Regions from separate parts of the Streptomyces sp. NPDC057486 genome, predicted to be linked through region 1. Evidence: riboswitches for the same ligand, from Rfam matches in the RefSeq annotation. Region 1 holds a riboswitch; the other holds the start of a gene.
What was found. Region 1 has a riboswitch for cyclic di-AMP ahead of ACFU6I_RS18550 (M23 family metallopeptidase). Riboswitches for the same ligand answer to the same signal wherever they lie in the genome.
Positions count from the first base shown of each region.

Region 2: another riboswitch for cyclic di-AMP. It lies ahead of ACFU6I_RS31510 (M23 family metallopeptidase); the one in region 1 lies ahead of ACFU6I_RS18550 (M23 family metallopeptidase).

Region 1 covers NZ_JBHVEE010000035.1:44,426-52,021, reverse strand. Annotated here, with positions in the region: gene ACFU6I_RS18570 (DUF5998 family protein) at 1-465, opposite strand, end outside; gene ACFU6I_RS18565 (GNAT family N-acetyltransferase) at 540-3,494, opposite strand; gene ACFU6I_RS18560 (HPr family phosphocarrier protein) at 3,667-3,948, shown strand; gene ACFU6I_RS18555 (GntR family transcriptional regulator) at 4,139-4,858, opposite strand; gene ACFU6I_RS18550 (M23 family metallopeptidase) at 5,073-5,873, opposite strand; cyclic di-AMP (ydaO/yuaA leader) riboswitch at 5,886-6,053, opposite strand; gene ACFU6I_RS18545 (M16 family metallopeptidase) at 6,262-7,596, opposite strand, start outside.
Region 2 covers NZ_JBHVEE010000085.1:16,835-24,430, reverse strand. Annotated here, with positions in the region: gene ACFU6I_RS31520 (PrsW family intramembrane metalloprotease) at 1-680, shown strand, start outside; gene ACFU6I_RS31515 (aldo/keto reductase) at 1,108-2,052, opposite strand; gene ACFU6I_RS31510 (M23 family metallopeptidase) at 2,207-3,301, opposite strand; cyclic di-AMP (ydaO/yuaA leader) riboswitch at 3,313-3,465, opposite strand; gene ACFU6I_RS31505 (PP2C family protein-serine/threonine phosphatase) at 3,727-4,881, opposite strand; tRNA gene ACFU6I_RS31500 (tRNA-Met) at 5,111-5,184, opposite strand; gene ACFU6I_RS31495 (SPFH domain-containing protein) at 5,564-6,760, opposite strand; gene ACFU6I_RS31490 (hypothetical protein) at 6,859-7,080, opposite strand; gene ACFU6I_RS31485 (SHOCT domain-containing protein) at 7,275-7,596, shown strand, end outside.

The DNA.
Region 1 (7,596 bases):
GCCGGTGTAGCCGTGGTCCGCCTCGCAGTTGGGGTCGCCGCAGGCGGCGGGCTCCAGGTCGATGCGGGAGACCGCGCCCCAGCCGATGGTCAGGACGACCTCGCGGGGCAGTGTGCCCGGGACGTACTTCTCCGGGTCGGCCACGACGCGGCTGACCACCACCGACGAGATCCGGTCCAGCTTGACGGACTCGGTGGAGGTGGTGGCGTACGGCGACGGGGAACTGGTGTCCGCGTTCTGCTCGTCGGTGTGGCTGACGATGAAACGGTTGTCCGTCAGGACCAGGACCGTGACGTGCCTGCGCACCTCGTTGGAGTCGAAGGTCGTCTCCTGGTGCACCAGGTACGAGGCGACCGGCTCACCGCCGACGGCGGCCTCCACCGCCTCGGCCACAAGGGCCGGGTAGTAGCCGCTGCGCTCGATCGCCGCGCGCAGCCCCTGGGTCGTCGTACCGGTCTTCGCCATACGGACCATCCTACGGGGGGTGGATGACTGCCGGGGACGCTGTGGACGGGGCCTGCGGCGGATCGTCCGTGGATTCAGTAGTTGGGCAGGCGACGGGGGCCCAGGTCGGTACGGGCCGGTGGCGGCGACAGCCGGACGGCAGCGCCGAGGACGGTCAGTCCCTGCGTGGCGACCACGACCGGTTCCAGTGCGACGGAGACCACCTCGGGGTGGTCGTCGACCAGCCGGGACACCCTCAGCAGCAGTTCCTCGAGCGCCGCGGTGTCGACGGGCGCCGCACCCCGCCAGCCGAAGAGGACCGGGGCCGCCCGGATGGACCGGATCAGTTCGGCGGCGTCGCGGTCGGTGGCCGGCACGAGGCGGTGGGCGGTGTCCCCGAGGAGTTCGGAGGGCGCTCCCGCGAGACCGAAGGAGAGGACGGCGCCCGCCGCCGGGTCGATCGTGGCCCGTACGACGGTGTCCACGCCGCGCGGTGCCATGGACTGGACGACCGGCTGCAGCTCGGCGGGCTTGCCGAGCAGGTCGGTCAGCTCGCCGTAGGCCCGGCGCAGCGCGGTCTCGTTGGCGAGGTCGAGCCGGACGCCACCGAGGTCGGCGCGGTGGCGCAGATGAGGTGCGGTGGTCTTGAGCGCCACCGGATAGCCGAGCCGAGCAGCCGCGGCGACGGCGGCGTCCGGGTCGGGGGCGGGGAGCGTCGGCCGTACGGAGATGCCGTAGCGGCCCAGGAGTTCGCGCGCCTCCTCGTGGCTGAGCTGACGGCCCCGGGGATCGGGGTCGGGCCCGAGGAGTGCGTCGATGCGGTCGGCGGCGCCGGCCTCGTCGATGGTGTCGTCGAGGAACTCGGGCACCTTGCCGGGCACAGCGGCCTGCCGCCGCCACTGCGCATACTTCACCGCCTCGGCGAGGGCACGGACGGCACGCTCGGCGGCGGGGTAGGCGGGGATGCGGCCGCCGGAGGGAGCGGACGGCGTGGGGACACCGGGGCCGGGGGCGTGGGGCTGAGCCGGGGGATTCGGCGGAGCCGAGGTGGCCGGGGTGCCGGTGATGCCCGGCGTGGCCGAAGCGCCTGTGGTGCTCGTGACGCTCGGGGTGCCGTTGCCGTCCGCCGCGGCGGACGCACCCGGGGCAGCCGTCGCGGTCACCCGCGGCACCGCGACCGTGCTGCTGGCGGCCGCGAGCGCCTCCGCCAGGCCGCCGATCTCCACGTGGACCACGGCCACCGGCTTGGCCGGCCCCGTGGCCGCGGCCGTGCGTAGCGCGGTGGCCAGTATCTCGCCGTCCCCCTTTTCCGCCTGGCCGTTCTCCCCGACCCACGGGATCGCCGTCACGATCACCGCGTCGCAGCCCCGGTCGGCGAGTGCCTCCGCCAGCGCATCCCGGAAGTCCTGCGGGGTGGCCGCGGTGGTGAGGTCGCGGGGCGGGCGCGGGCGCAGCCCCTCGGCCAGGCAGGCGTCGTACGTGAGGAGGCCCAGGGACTCGGAGTTGCCGAGGATCGCGACCCGGGGACCCGCCGGGAGCGGCTGGTCGGCGAGGAGCAGACCCGCGTCGACCATCTCCGTCACCGTGTCGACGCGGATCACGCCCGCCTGCCGCATGAGCGCGGAGACCGTCGCGTCCGGGATCCGGCTGATCGGCACCGCGTGACCGGGCGGGGTGCTGCCGCTGTGCCGGGCCCCCTTCACCACGACGACCGGCTTCACCGCTGCGGTGCGCCGCGCGAGTCGGGTGAACTTCCGCGGGTTGCCGATGGATTCGAGGTAGAGCAGGGCGACGTCGGTGTTCGGGTCCTCGTACCAGTACTGAAGGAAGTCGTTGCCCGAGATGTCGGCGCGGTTGCCCGCGGAGATGAACGTCGACAGGCCCGCGCCGCGCCGGTAGAGCCCGGAGAGCAGGGCGATGCCGATCGCGCCCGACTGCGTGAACAGACCGATGCGCCCCGGGGCGGGCGGCTCGGGGGCGAGGGAGGCGTTCAGCCGTACGCCGTCCGCGTTGTTGATGATCCCGAAAGCATTGGGGCCGATGATGCGCATGCCGTACGAGCGGGCCTGGCGGACCAGTTCGCGCTGCCTCTCCCTGCCTTCGGCACCCCATTCGGCATATCCGGCGGAGAGGACGACGAGGCCCTGGACGCCGTGTTCGCCGCAGTCGGCGACGGCCTCCGGGACCCGGTCCGCGGGCACGGCGACGACCGCGAGGTCCACCGGTTCGCCGATCTCGCCGATGGAGCGGTGTGCGGGGACGCCGTCGATCGTTCCCTGATCGGCGTCGAACGAGCTGTTCACGGCGTACGTACGGCCGGTGAAGCCCGCACCGAGGAGGTTGCGCAGAACCGTGCGGCCGACCCCGCCGGGGGTACGGCCGGTGCCGATGACGGCGACGGACCCGGGTGTGATCAGCCGCTGCACCGACCGTGCCTCCGCCCGCTGCTCGCGGGCGCGCTGGACGGCGAGGGACTCGGCGGTCGGTTCGAGGTCGAGGGTGAGATGGACGGCGCCCTCCTCGAAGCTGCGCTGCTGGGTGTACCCGGCGTCGCGGAACACCTTGATCATCTTGTTGTTGGCGGGCAGCACCTCGGCCGCGAAGCGCCGGATGCCGCGCTCCCGCGCCACCGCGGCGATGTGTTCGAGGAGCGCCGATGCCACGCCGCGGCCCTGGTGCGCGTCCTGGACGAGAAAGGCGACCTCGGCCTCGTCGGCGGGGGCGGAGGCCGGCCGGCCGGCCGCGTCGATCCGGTCGTAGCGGACGGTGGCGATGAACTCGCCGCCGACCGTGGCGGCGAGCCCCACCCGGTCGACGTAGTCGTGATGGGTGAAGCGGTGGACGTCCTTGGCGGACAGACGGGGGTAGGGAGCGAAGAACCGGTAGTACTTCGATTCGTCCGAGACCTGCTCGTAGAAGCTGACCAGGCGCTCGGCATCGTCCGTGGTGATGGGCCTGATGCGGGCCGTACCGCCGTCGCGGAGCACCACATCCGCTTCCCAGTGGTCGGGGTACACGTGGTGCGGACTCTGCTCCGGCGTGGGCTGCATGGGCAAAGCCTACGGCGCGGTCAGCGGTCGCGTGGGGCCTGGAGCCGGGGCAGTCTGAGAGCTCCGATCGGCCGTGCGGCACGGGCTGGGGCCGGGTTGCGGGTCGGCGGGAGCACAGCGCACTGCGTGAGAGACTGGTCTAGACAACCATTGATTCGTGAAGGGCAGAACCATGGCTGAGCGCCGCGTCAACGTCGGTTGGGCCGAGGGCCTGCACGCCCGCCCCGCTTCCATCTTCGTCCGTGCCGCCACGGCTTCCGGCATCCCCGTGACGATCGCCAAGTCCGACGGCACCCCGGTGAACGCCGCCTCCATGCTCGCGGTGCTCGGTCTCGGCGCGCACGGCGGCGAGGAGATCGTGCTCGCCTCCGAGGCGGACAACGCGGAAGCCGCGCTCGACCGTCTGGCGAAGCTGGTCACCGAGGGGCTCGAGGAGCTCCCGGAGACCGTCTGATTCCAGGGTTCCGATCAGGGGAAGCCTTTCCGGCCGATTCCTGTCGGTCTATTTCTGTGGCGGAGCCGCGGCACCCCCAACCGGGGCCGCGGCTCCTTCGTTTTCGGATACCGATAATACATTCGGAGCGAATTCGGACAGCCCAAAGAAAGCCCCACCCATTTACTTCTCTTTGTATACGGCGCATGTGTTAATGCCGGCCGCCCGCGGTGTTTACGGCATGTTGCGAAGTCCTCACCCGGCCGCCGGAGCGGAGGGCGCGGGCATCGCGGCCCGGAGCACCGCCCGCGCGGCGCAGCCGGTGCGCGGCGGTGGCCCGCTCGGCGTGCTGGGCGGCCAGCGCCCTGGCCCGTTCCGCGTCCCCGCGCGCCACGGCGTCCACGATGGCTCCGTGCTCCGCCCAGGAATCGGCGGGGCGGGCCGACTGCTCGACCGCGTACATCCAGGCGATCTTGTGCCGTAGCTGGGTGAGCAGCGCGATGAGCCCGGGGCTGCCGGACGCCTGGGCGAGCGTCTCGTGGAACCAGCCGCCCAGCGAGCGCAGATCCTCCCCCTCGCCCCGCCGCACCCTCTCCTGCCCCAGCCTGACCAGACCGCGGAGCACCTTGAGGTGCGCCTCGGTGCGGCGTTGCGCGGCACGGGCCGCGCCCAGCGGCTCCAGCAGCATCCGCACCTCCAGAAGGTCGGCGGCCTCCTGCTCGGTGGGCTCGGCAACGCAGGCACCCGCATGTCGGCGAGTGACCACGAAGCCCTCGGACTCCAGGGTGCGCAGCGCTTCCCGCACCGGGACACGGGAGACCCCGTAACGACGCGCGAGCAGCTCCTCGGTGAGTCTGCTGCCGCGTTCGAAGACACCGGAGACGATGTCGTCACGGATTGCCGTGCATACCGATTGCGCCGGAATGCGCATGTCCGAACCTCCGCCTTAATCCCCGCGAAACGCGGCCGATCGACGCCTGTTCTGTGACTCTATTGCAATGCGACTGAATTTCCGATGCCGGGCCGAAAACCATGAATATCTTTTGGCCCGGGGCCGGTTCCGCGGGGCGCTTCGGCAGGGGCGGACGCGACGAAGGCCCCGGCGGGAAACCGGGGCCTTCGGGGTGTTGCGGAGGGAACGTCGGTCAGACGTTCACGCCATGGGCGCGCAGATACGCCACGGGGTCCATGTCGGAGCCGTACGAAGGCGTGGTGCGGGCCTCGAAGTGGAGGTGCGGTCCGGTGGAGTTGCCGGTCGAGCCGGAGAGTCCGATCTGCTGGCCCGCGCCGACGCTCTGGCCGACGGAGACGCCGATCGAGGAGAGGTGACCGTACTGGGTGTACGTGCCGTCAGTCATCCGCAGCACGATGTTGTTGCCGTAGGCGCCGCCCCAGCCCGCCTCGACGACCGTGCCGGCACCGACGGCGACGACGGAGCTGCCGGAGGCCGCGTGGAAGTCGATGCCCGAGTGCCTGCCGGAAGACCAGAGGGCACCGCTCGACTTGTAGCCGGTGGTGACGTACGAACCGGCGACCGGGAGCTGGAAGGAGCCCAGGCGGGTGCGCTCCGCGGAACGGGCGGCGCGGGCCTTCGCGTCGCGGGCCGCCTTGGCGCGGGCCTCGGCCTCGGCCTTGGCCTTCGCCGCCGCCTCGGCCTTCGCCTTGGCTGCCGCGGCGGCCTTCGCCTTCGCGGCTGCGTCGGCCTGGCGCTTCTGCACGTCGGCCTGGGTGGCCACCTGGTCGGCGAGGGCACCCTCGATGGCGATGATCTGGGTCAGGCCCGTCTCACTGACGTCGGGGGCCTCGGCATCCGTGGCGAGGGCCGGAGAGGCCAGTCCACCGATGACGCCGGTGGTCGCCAGCGTCGCGACTCCGGCGATGCGCGCGCTCCTGCGCTTCAGGCGGCTCGGGGCACGGTGCTTCCCGGTGGGGCGGGTGAACGCCATGAAGTAGCTGGTCCTTTCCTTCCTTCTCGCCTACCGGGTTAGCTGACGGGTTCGGAGCAGGAAGGTCTCCTACGGATCCCCGGCCTCACAGGAGGTCGCGGCATCCGATTCACCCCAGGGACTGCGTGGGTCCCCGGCTCCCCGGGCTCGCGCCTGAAGGGGACTCGGCGATCACTGCCCGGCGCCACGGATGCGGCATACGAGTGGCGGACAGTGGAGCCGACGCTAGGCGGGAGCACTTTCATTCACCAAACGGACAGGGCGTTTTGTAGTGCATCCCACAGGGCAAGCGAGAAGCTTTCATCTCAAATCAGACAAAAGGGGAGACCCTGGCGAGAAGCGACTCACCAGGGTCTCCTCTTGTCCCTCTTTGCGGGACTTTGTCACATCAGCCGGTGACGACCGACACCTCTCCGATGCCCAACGCCCTGACCGGCTCCTCGATCTGTGCGGCGTCGCCGACGAGAATCGTGACCAGCCGGTCCACGGGGAAGGCGTTGACCACGGCCGCGGTCGCCTCGACGGTGCCGGTCTCGGCCAGGCGGGCGTACAACTGTGCCTGGTAGTCGTCCGGGAGGTGCTGCTCGACCTGGTCGGCGAGCGTGCCTGCGACGGAGGCAGCCGTCTCGAACTTCAGCGGGGCGACACCCACGAGGTTCTGCACAGCGGTCTCGCGCTCGGCGTCGGTCAGCCCCTCGGCCGCCAGCGTCCGCAGGACCTTCCACAGGTCGTCGAGCGCCGGTCCGGTGGACTCCGTGTCCACCGAGCCGCTGATCGCCAGCATCGCCGCGCCGGTCGCACCGGAGGCGGAGTCCGGGGCCGTCGAGCGCAGGACCTGCCCGAAGGCCCGGACGCCGTAGGTGTACCCCTTCTCCTCGCGCAGCACCCGGTCCAGCCGGGAGGTGAGCGTGCCGCCCAGGCAGTAGGTGCCGAGTACCTGGGCCGGCCACACACTGTCGTGCCGGTCGGCGCCGATGCGGCCGATCAGCAGCTGTGTCTGCACGGCGCCCGGACGGTCGACGATCACCACGCGGCCGGTGTCGTCGGCGGTGATCGGCGGGACCGGACGGGGCTCCACAGTGTTCCCGGTCCAGTCGCCGATGGTGTCGGCGAGCAGGGCGTCCAGGTCGATACCGGTGAGGTCACCGACGACGACGGCGGTCGCGGTGGACGGCCGGACATGGGCCTCGTAGAAGGCGCGCACGGCCGCGGAGTCGATCCGCTCCACCGTCTCCTCGGTGCCCTGGCGCGGGCGCGACATCCGCGACGTGGCCGGGAAGAGCTCCTTGGAGAGCTGCTTGGCGGCACGCCGGGCCGGGTTGGCCTGCTCGTGCGGAATCTCGTCGAGCCGGTTGTTCACCAGTCGCTCGACCTCGCTGTCGGCGAACGCGGGCGCCCGCAGCGCCTCGGCGATCAGCCCGAGCGCCTTGGCCAGCCGAGAAGCCGGGACCTCCAGGGAGACCCGCATGCCGGGATGGTCGGCATGCGCGTCGAGGGTGGCGCCGCAACGCTCCAGCTCGGCGGCGAACTCCTCGGCGGAGTGCTTGTCCGTGCCCTCGGAAAGGGCCCGCGCCATGATCGTGGCCACGCCGTCGAGGCCCTCGGGCTCGGCGTCCAGCGGGGCGTCGAGGAAGATCTCGACCGCGACGACCTGCTGGCCGGGACGGTGACAGCGCAGCACCGTCAGGCCGTTGGGCAGGGCGCCGCGCTCGGGGGCGGGGAA
Region 2 (7,596 bases), on a different contig from region 1:
ACGGCTCGGGGACGTTCGGCCCGTACGGCTTCTATGTCGTGTACGGGGTGTTCATGGTCCCGGTCTTCGGACTGGTCACCTGGCTGGCGATCTGGTCGCGCCAGCGGGAGCTGCGCACCCTGGCGACCGAGCTGCCCGCGTACGCGGCCGCCGGCTGGCTGACCCCGGCCGAGCCGCTCGCGCTCTCCTCGATGCGGGCCCGCGGCCTGGCCCGGGACCTGGCGCGCCGGCAGCACGCGCAAGCGGGGTACGGAGCCCCGGGGTATGGGTACGCCGCCGCCTACGGCCCCGCCCACGGCGCTCACAGCCGGATCGCGGCGCAGGTACGCAGTCACGCCAAGGCGCAGGCCGCGGCGCGCGGCAAGGCGGCGGCGCGGACGGTCGCCGAGTACGAGTCGTTCGCCACGTCCCTGGCGTTCCTGCGCCGCCGGGCAGGCCGCGGGGCGGCGGAACCGGACTTCAGCGCACGTGAACTGGAACTGCTGCACCATCTCTGGCAGCGCCGGGAGGTGGCCGCCCCCGCCCTGGCGTACGCGGCACAGGCGACGGGCCGCCTGCGCCCGCGGTACGTGGCCCCGGCGCCGGTTCCGCAGCAGTACCAGCCGTACGGCGGCCACAACCCGTACCTGTCACCCCCTGGGCAGCCGTATCACCGGCCGCCCCACGGACGGCACCGCTAGTGCCTTGACCGGCAATGTTTGCCCCATGAGGAGCGCCGTCCGGTGCGTGTGATCGCAAGGCGGCCGGAAGTCCTTGGATGGGGTCTCCCCTGCTCGAACGGAGTTGAGAGCTTGGGGAAGGAGCTACCAGGGCTTTTGGCCAACGCGGAAGGGGGTCCCCCCTGGCCCTTGAGGCCTTGGGGGAGCGCGTGCCGGGCGGTGCGACGGGGCAAAGCTTGCCGGGAGGGGCACTAGTGCTGCGACCGGAAAGGTCTGCCGGGAAGCCCGCGGCGTCCGGTGCGGTGCATCGCAAGGCGGAGGATCGCCCTCGTACCGGACGTACTCGGGTGATGCGACAACGCAGCGAGGTTCCGGGCGTCGCGAGCCGGTGAACCTTTCCGGTCGCAGCACCGGGGGAGCCGGCCGCCCCGGCATCCCCGGTGACGGGTCAGGCGGACGCTTCGGTGAGTTCCGCCAGCTCCTGCTCGGTCAGCCGCAGGTCGGCGACGGCCACCAGTGCCGGCAGCTGATCGACCGTGCGGGCCGAGGCGATCGGGGCGGCTACGGTCGGACGGGCGGCGAGCCAGGCCAGGGCGACGGTCGCGATCTCGGCGCCGCGCTCCTGGGCCACCCTGTCGAGTGCGGCCAGGACCTTCCGGCCCCGCTCCGACTCCAGGTGCCGGCCGGCATTCTCGGCCCGGGCGCTCTCCACCGACGTGCCCGGACGGTACTTGCCGGTGAGGAAACCGGAGGCCAGGGCGAAGTACGGGACGGCGGCGAGCCCGGCGCGGGCGGCGGTGTCCTGGAGCTCGCCCTCGTAGGTGTCACGGGAGACGAGGTTGTAGTGCGGCTGCAGGGCGACGTAACGGGCCAGCCCCTCGCGCTCGGAGAAGTCCAGGGACGCCTGGAGCCGCTCCGGGCTGATGTTGGAGGCGGCGATGGCGCGCACCTTGCCGTCCTTCACCAACTGGTCGAAAGCGGTGATGATCTCCTCGACCGGGACGGTCTCGTCGTCGAAGTGCGTGTAGTAGAGATCGATGTGGTCGGTGCCGAGACGGCGCAGCGACTGCTCGGCCGCGGCCTTGATGGTGGTCGCGGAGAGGCCCTTGTACTCGGGATGGGCGCCGACCTTCGTCGCGACGACGATGTCGGAGCGGTCGGAGCGTGCGGCGAGCCATTTGCCGATGACGATCTCCGACTCGCCGCCCTCGTTGCCGGGGACCCAGGCGGAGTACGAGTCGGCGGTGTCGATGAAATTGCCGCCCGCCGCGGCATACGCGTCGAGGACGGCGAACGACTGCGCCTCGTCGGCGGTCCAGCCGAAGACGTTGCCGCCGAGGGCGAGCGGGAAGACCTGAAGGTCGGAAGAGCCGAGCCTGCGGAGAGAAGTCATAAGTGGATCAACAAAATCCACCGGTGCCGCTATTCCATGCATGATGCACGGGAAAGCCGTGGAGAAACGGACCGGCAGCCCTGACGTCGGGGGGTGAGCGTCAGGGCTGCCGGGGATCGATGGCGGGCCGGTGGGACGGCTCGCGTTCCTCGGGTCAGGGCGTGAGGCCCTTGTCGCGCAGCCAGGTCATCGGGTCGATGCCCGTGCCGCTCGAGGTGTGGACCTCCAGGTGGAGGTGAGGGCCCGTCACATTTCCGGTGGCACCGACGCGGCCGATGGTCTCACCGGTGGTGACCTTCTGGCCGACGCTGACGTTGATCGACGACTGGTGACAGAACCACAGCTCCGTACCGTCCTCGAGCTCCAGGACCGTGCGGTAGCCGTAGGAGCCGGACCAACCGGCCGACTTGATGGTGCCGGTGTGGATGGCCTTGATCGGGGTGCCGGTCGGAGCCGCGAAGTCGAGACCGGTGTGGTAGCCGGAGGACCACATCGAACCGGCCTGGCCGAAGGTCGAGGTGATCGTGTACGAGGAGGTGGGGATGGCGTAGCTGGCGGCCAGTTTGGCGAGCCGCTCGGCCTCGGCCTTCGCCTTCGCCTCCGCCTCCGCCTTCTTCTTCGCGGCCTCGGCCTTGGCCGCCGCGACGTCCTGCTTCTGCTTCGCCTCGGCTGCCGCCTTCTCCGCGGCGGCCTTCTCCTCGGCCGCCCTGGCCTCCTCGTCGGCGGCGTTCTGCTGCTGCTCGGCCTGCTGGAGGATGCGGGCGCGGAGCGCCTCGCCGGCGTCGGTGGCGCCCTGCTCGGCCTCGGCGGTGGTGATGCCCGCGCTGGTCAGCGGTGCGGCGGCGGTCTCGGCCTGGGCCTGGTCGATGGCGGACCCGTCGGAGAACAGCGCGCCCACCCCGGGGAGGGAGCCGGCGTCGGGGAGATTGTCCGCGATGGAATCGGGAAGGGAGATGGAGACCGGCGGCTTGCTCTGCGCGGTGGCCATGCCGCCCGCGCCGACGGCCGCGATGACACCGACACCGAGAACCGTGGAGCTACGGGCGAGCCCGTTGCGCTGCTTGGCGACGCGGTGCCTGCCACGTACGGGGCGGACGGACTCCTCGGTGGGGTTCCATTCCTCCCAGGCCCGGTCGGTCTCTCCGAAGCCTTCGGTGCCGAACTCGGTGTCCGTCCCGGATCCGTACTCGGTGGTGAAGTCGGGGCCGAACCGGGAAGGGGCTTCGGGGGCAGGCTTGTTGGACGCCACGGGGGCGCACTCCTTTCCTTCCTTCTCGCCTACCGGGTTAGCTGACGGGTTCGGAGCAGGAAGGTCTCCTACGGATTCCTCTGCCTCTCACGAGACACAGGTGTCCGATTCACCCCATGTAGGTGGTTCCCCGGTTCCCTTGCGGAATTCGGCGCTCGCGCACGGGTGCCGCCACTGACGACGGCTGGGACGACCGCGCTGCGTTATCGAACGTTAATAGACACACGGGTCCGATTCCAAGCCGTTCCCACTGATCGTTGACGACCTTGGCCTGGACTTTACGGGACACAACCGGGTGGAATCGGACGAGTTGACCCCGACTCAGCCGCTACCGTCTTTCTGACGTTGCGTCAAACGTTATGCGGAGCGGAACTCTTCGATTACGCACGGTGGCATCGTCCTCGTGTGCTCACCGCAGTCGCGACTCATTCCTGACCGCGCCCCACGATCTTCACCTTCGTGCGCCGTTCCAGCTGCCCCTCCGCGGGCCGCGCGACCGCCACCAGTGCCAGGTCGTCGGTGGACTTGCCACCCGTGTGCACCCGTACGTCATCGGTCAGTGCGGACAGCAGTTCCTCGGGCCCGGGGAAGAGCCGTCCGCGCAGTCGGGCCGCCGGATCGTAGAAGATCCCCTGTTTGTCCCGAGCCTCGGAGAGGCCGTCGGTGTAGACGAGCAGCGTCGTCCCGGCGGCCAGACCCCAGACGTCGGCCAGGTCCGGCCACACCCCCAGCCCCATACCGAGCGGCAGCGCGGGCACGCTCGGCACCAGCACCTCCACCTCGCCGTCGGCATGGAGCAGCAGCGGCTCGGGATGGCCGCGGTTGACGATCCGTACCTCGGCACCGCCATGCGGGATCTCGGCGAGTGCGGCGGTGACGAACCCCTCGACCGGATCGATCCCGCCGCGCCGCTCCCCCTCCCGCGCCAGCGCCCGCTCCAGCCGCTGCGCCACGTCCTCCAGCGAAGCCTCCTGCTCGGCGGCCTCCCGGAACGCGCCGATGATCACCGCCACCGCCTCGACCGCGTCGAGCCCCTTGCCCCGCACGTCCCCGACCACCAGCCGCACGCCGTGCGGGCTGTCCACCACGGCGAACAGGTCGCCGCCGACGAACTCGTCCGCCTGCGCCGCCTCGTACCGCGCGGCGACCTGCAGCCCGCCGATCCAGTCGTTCGGCTTCGGCAGCACGGCCCGCATGGCGGTCTCCGCGATGACCCGCGCCGAAGCCAGCTGCTGAGTGCTTCGCCGTACGACTCCGTTGATGAAGAGGGCGAGGAGCGAGACGGTGAGCACGGTGAGGATCTCGAGGGACGGCACGACCTGCAGCACCGTGCCGCTCTCACTCCGCAGGACGAGGATCGAGAGCAGCGAGGCGGCGCCGATACGGACGGTGCCCGCCCGGGTGAAGAACGGCGCGGCGACCAGCGGGGCAGCCACGAAGAGCGGCACGGCGGTGAACGGCGGCGGGGTGAGGATGTCGAACACGAGCCCGACGATGATCATCAGTGCAGGCAGCACGCCGACGAACCGCCGGGAACGGCTGCCGCCCCCGGCCCGCACCCCCCGCAGCTTCTCCGCCATCCCCACCAGTGGTCTCCTGCCCGGTACGCGCAGCGGCTCCTGTGGTCTCCTGCCCGATGCGCCCCCGCGGCCTCCTGCCCGGTACGCGCCTGACTGCGGACGGTGCCGCACCCCACTCCCCCAGGCTGGCCGGAGCGGCGTCGCGCGGCGACTCCGCGTCGGCCGAAGGGGGGACGGAAACGCGAATCAGGCCCGGCATGCTTCATGCATGCCGGGCCTGATTCTTCAGTAGCGGGGACAGGATTTGAACCTGCGACCTCTGGGTTATGAGCCCAGCGAGCTACCGAGCTGCTCCACCCCGCGTCGGTGAACACAACTCTACGCCATCCGGGACGGACGGTTGACCATTTACTGGTCCGCCTGCGCCCATCCATGCCCACCGCTGCACCAAGGTGCCGGATTCGAGAAGCAGTTGCCGGCTCGCAGCCTGCCCGGATGGCCTCCGACGACCGCACCGCTCACCCCTGCCCGTACCGACCACACCCCGCAGTCGCCCGTGCACGGCGCGCTCATCGGCGGCCTCGGGTTCATCGCGGGGTTCATGGGGCTTCTGCTGTATCAGCGAAAGGTTTCCGCAGCCGCGCGGACGGCGACGGACGAGGGTGCCGCGCCCCCCACAGCGGAAGCCCCCGCAACGAAATCCCTCGTACCGGAGGCCTCCGGAGCGGAGAAGCAGCCCGGCTCAGCTCGAGTCGGTGATGCGCGGCGCCCGCTTCGCGTCGACCGCCGGCTTCGCCGCCTTCGCGCCGCGCTGGAGCGCATGGAGGATCGCCAGCCCCTGGCTGACCACGCCCGCCGCCATCTCGTTGACACCGTTGGTGCCGTTGAGAACGGTGAGGTCGGCCCCCGACATCCCGCGGGCGGCCGCGTCGGCCAGGGCCGGCAGGTTCTCCACGATGCGGTTGGCCGCGATCAGCTCCTGATTGCCGTCCCGGAGCGAGGTGGCCCGCGCGGTGTTGGCGTCGGCCTGCGCCTGGGCAAGGGTCCGTTCGGCGTACGCACTGCCGTCGGCCTGGAACTTCGTCTGGTCGCGGGCGGCCTCGGCGAGCGTGCGCTGCCGATACGCCTCGGCGTCGGCCGGACGCCTGACCTCCGCCTCCAGCCGTTGCGCGGCCAGCGACGCCTGCCGCTCGGCCAGTGCGGTCTGCTCCTCGACGACCTCGTGCGAGGCCCTGGCCTGGGCCAGCGGTCCGGCCTGGGCGGCGCGGGCGTTGCACTGCTCGGTCTCGGCGAGGAAGCCGGCCCGCTTGATCGCGGTGTCCCGCTCGTACTCGGCCTTGAGCGCCGCGGCCTGCTGCTCCCGCTCGGTCGCCTCCTGGTCGGCCCTGGCCTGGGCGATCCGCGCCTGGCTGGCCACGGCGGCCGCGTGCGGGGCGGCGAGGTTCTTGATGTAGCCGGTGGAGTCCTCGATCTCCTGGATCTGGAGGGCGTCCACGACGATGCCGAGCTTCTCCATCTCGCCGTGGCTGCCCGCGATGACCTCCTGGGAGACCCGGTTCCGCTCCCGGATGATCTGCTCGACGGTCAGCCCGCCGACGATGGAACGCAGGTGTCCGGCGAAGATCCGGCCGGCGAGCTCCTCCATCTGGTCCTGTTCGGACAGGAAGCGACGGGCGGCGTTCGCGATGGAGACGGCGTCGTCACCGACCTTGAAGACGGCGACGGCGCGGACGTTGAGACGGATGCCCTGCTGGGTGACGCAGTCCTCGGTGATCTCCGCCTCGCGCAGCGCCAGGGAGAGCATGCGCACCTTCTGCTTCACCGGCACGACGAAACTGCCGTGACCGGTGACGATCCGGAACTGGGTGTCGTGCGTCTGCCGTTTCGATCCGGAGATGAGCATCGCCTCGTTGGGGGCGGGAACGTGCCAGAACAACATGAGCGGACTCCTGCCGTACGCCTTTTCTCGACGTGATGTCCCGGTGCGGCGGCGCTCATCGCTGTCCCCGGCGTCGTTCCCCGGCGTCGGTTCGCGGTTCAGGACGGCAGACGTTCGACGATCACGCCGCGTGCCGAGACCGAGTCGACGACAACGACGCGTACGTCCCTGTCGATCGACGTCGCCGACCATGCGGTGTAGGCCTCCGACCCACCCCGTACGGCCACCAGTACCTCGCCGGGGCCGTTCGGCGGGATCGGCACGGTGACGCGGCCGATCGCCCCGATCGGGCTCCAGGCGGACCCATCTGCGGCGCTCATACGCCACACGCCTCCCTCGGTCATTCCACGGTACTCCGCGCCGCCTCCGGGGAACGGCCCCTGAGGAACGGCCCGTACGACAGCGGGCAGGGTCCGAAATCTGATGATATGACTGATTGAGGATTCAGTCGTTCAGGACTGTGTCACCGACACGGAGCGACGAGCCGAACGACGCGACGACCAGGGAGCGGAACGTGGACGAATACCCTCTGCTCAACCTCTTCTGGACCATGCTCTGGTTCTTCCTCTGGATCATGTGGCTCTTCCTCCTCTTCAAGGTCATCTCGGACATCTTCCGCAGCGACGACCTCGGCGGCTGGGCGAAGGCGGGCTGGCTGATCCTGGCCCTGGTACTGCCGTACCTCGGCGTCCTGATCTACGTGATCGCACGCGGTAAATCCATGGGGAAGCGCGACGTCGCGGAAGCCAAGGAGCGGGAAGCCGCCTTCAAGGCGTACGTACGGGAAGCCGCCGCCACCGGTGACACGACCGGCCCGGCGAAACGCGGCAGCAGCG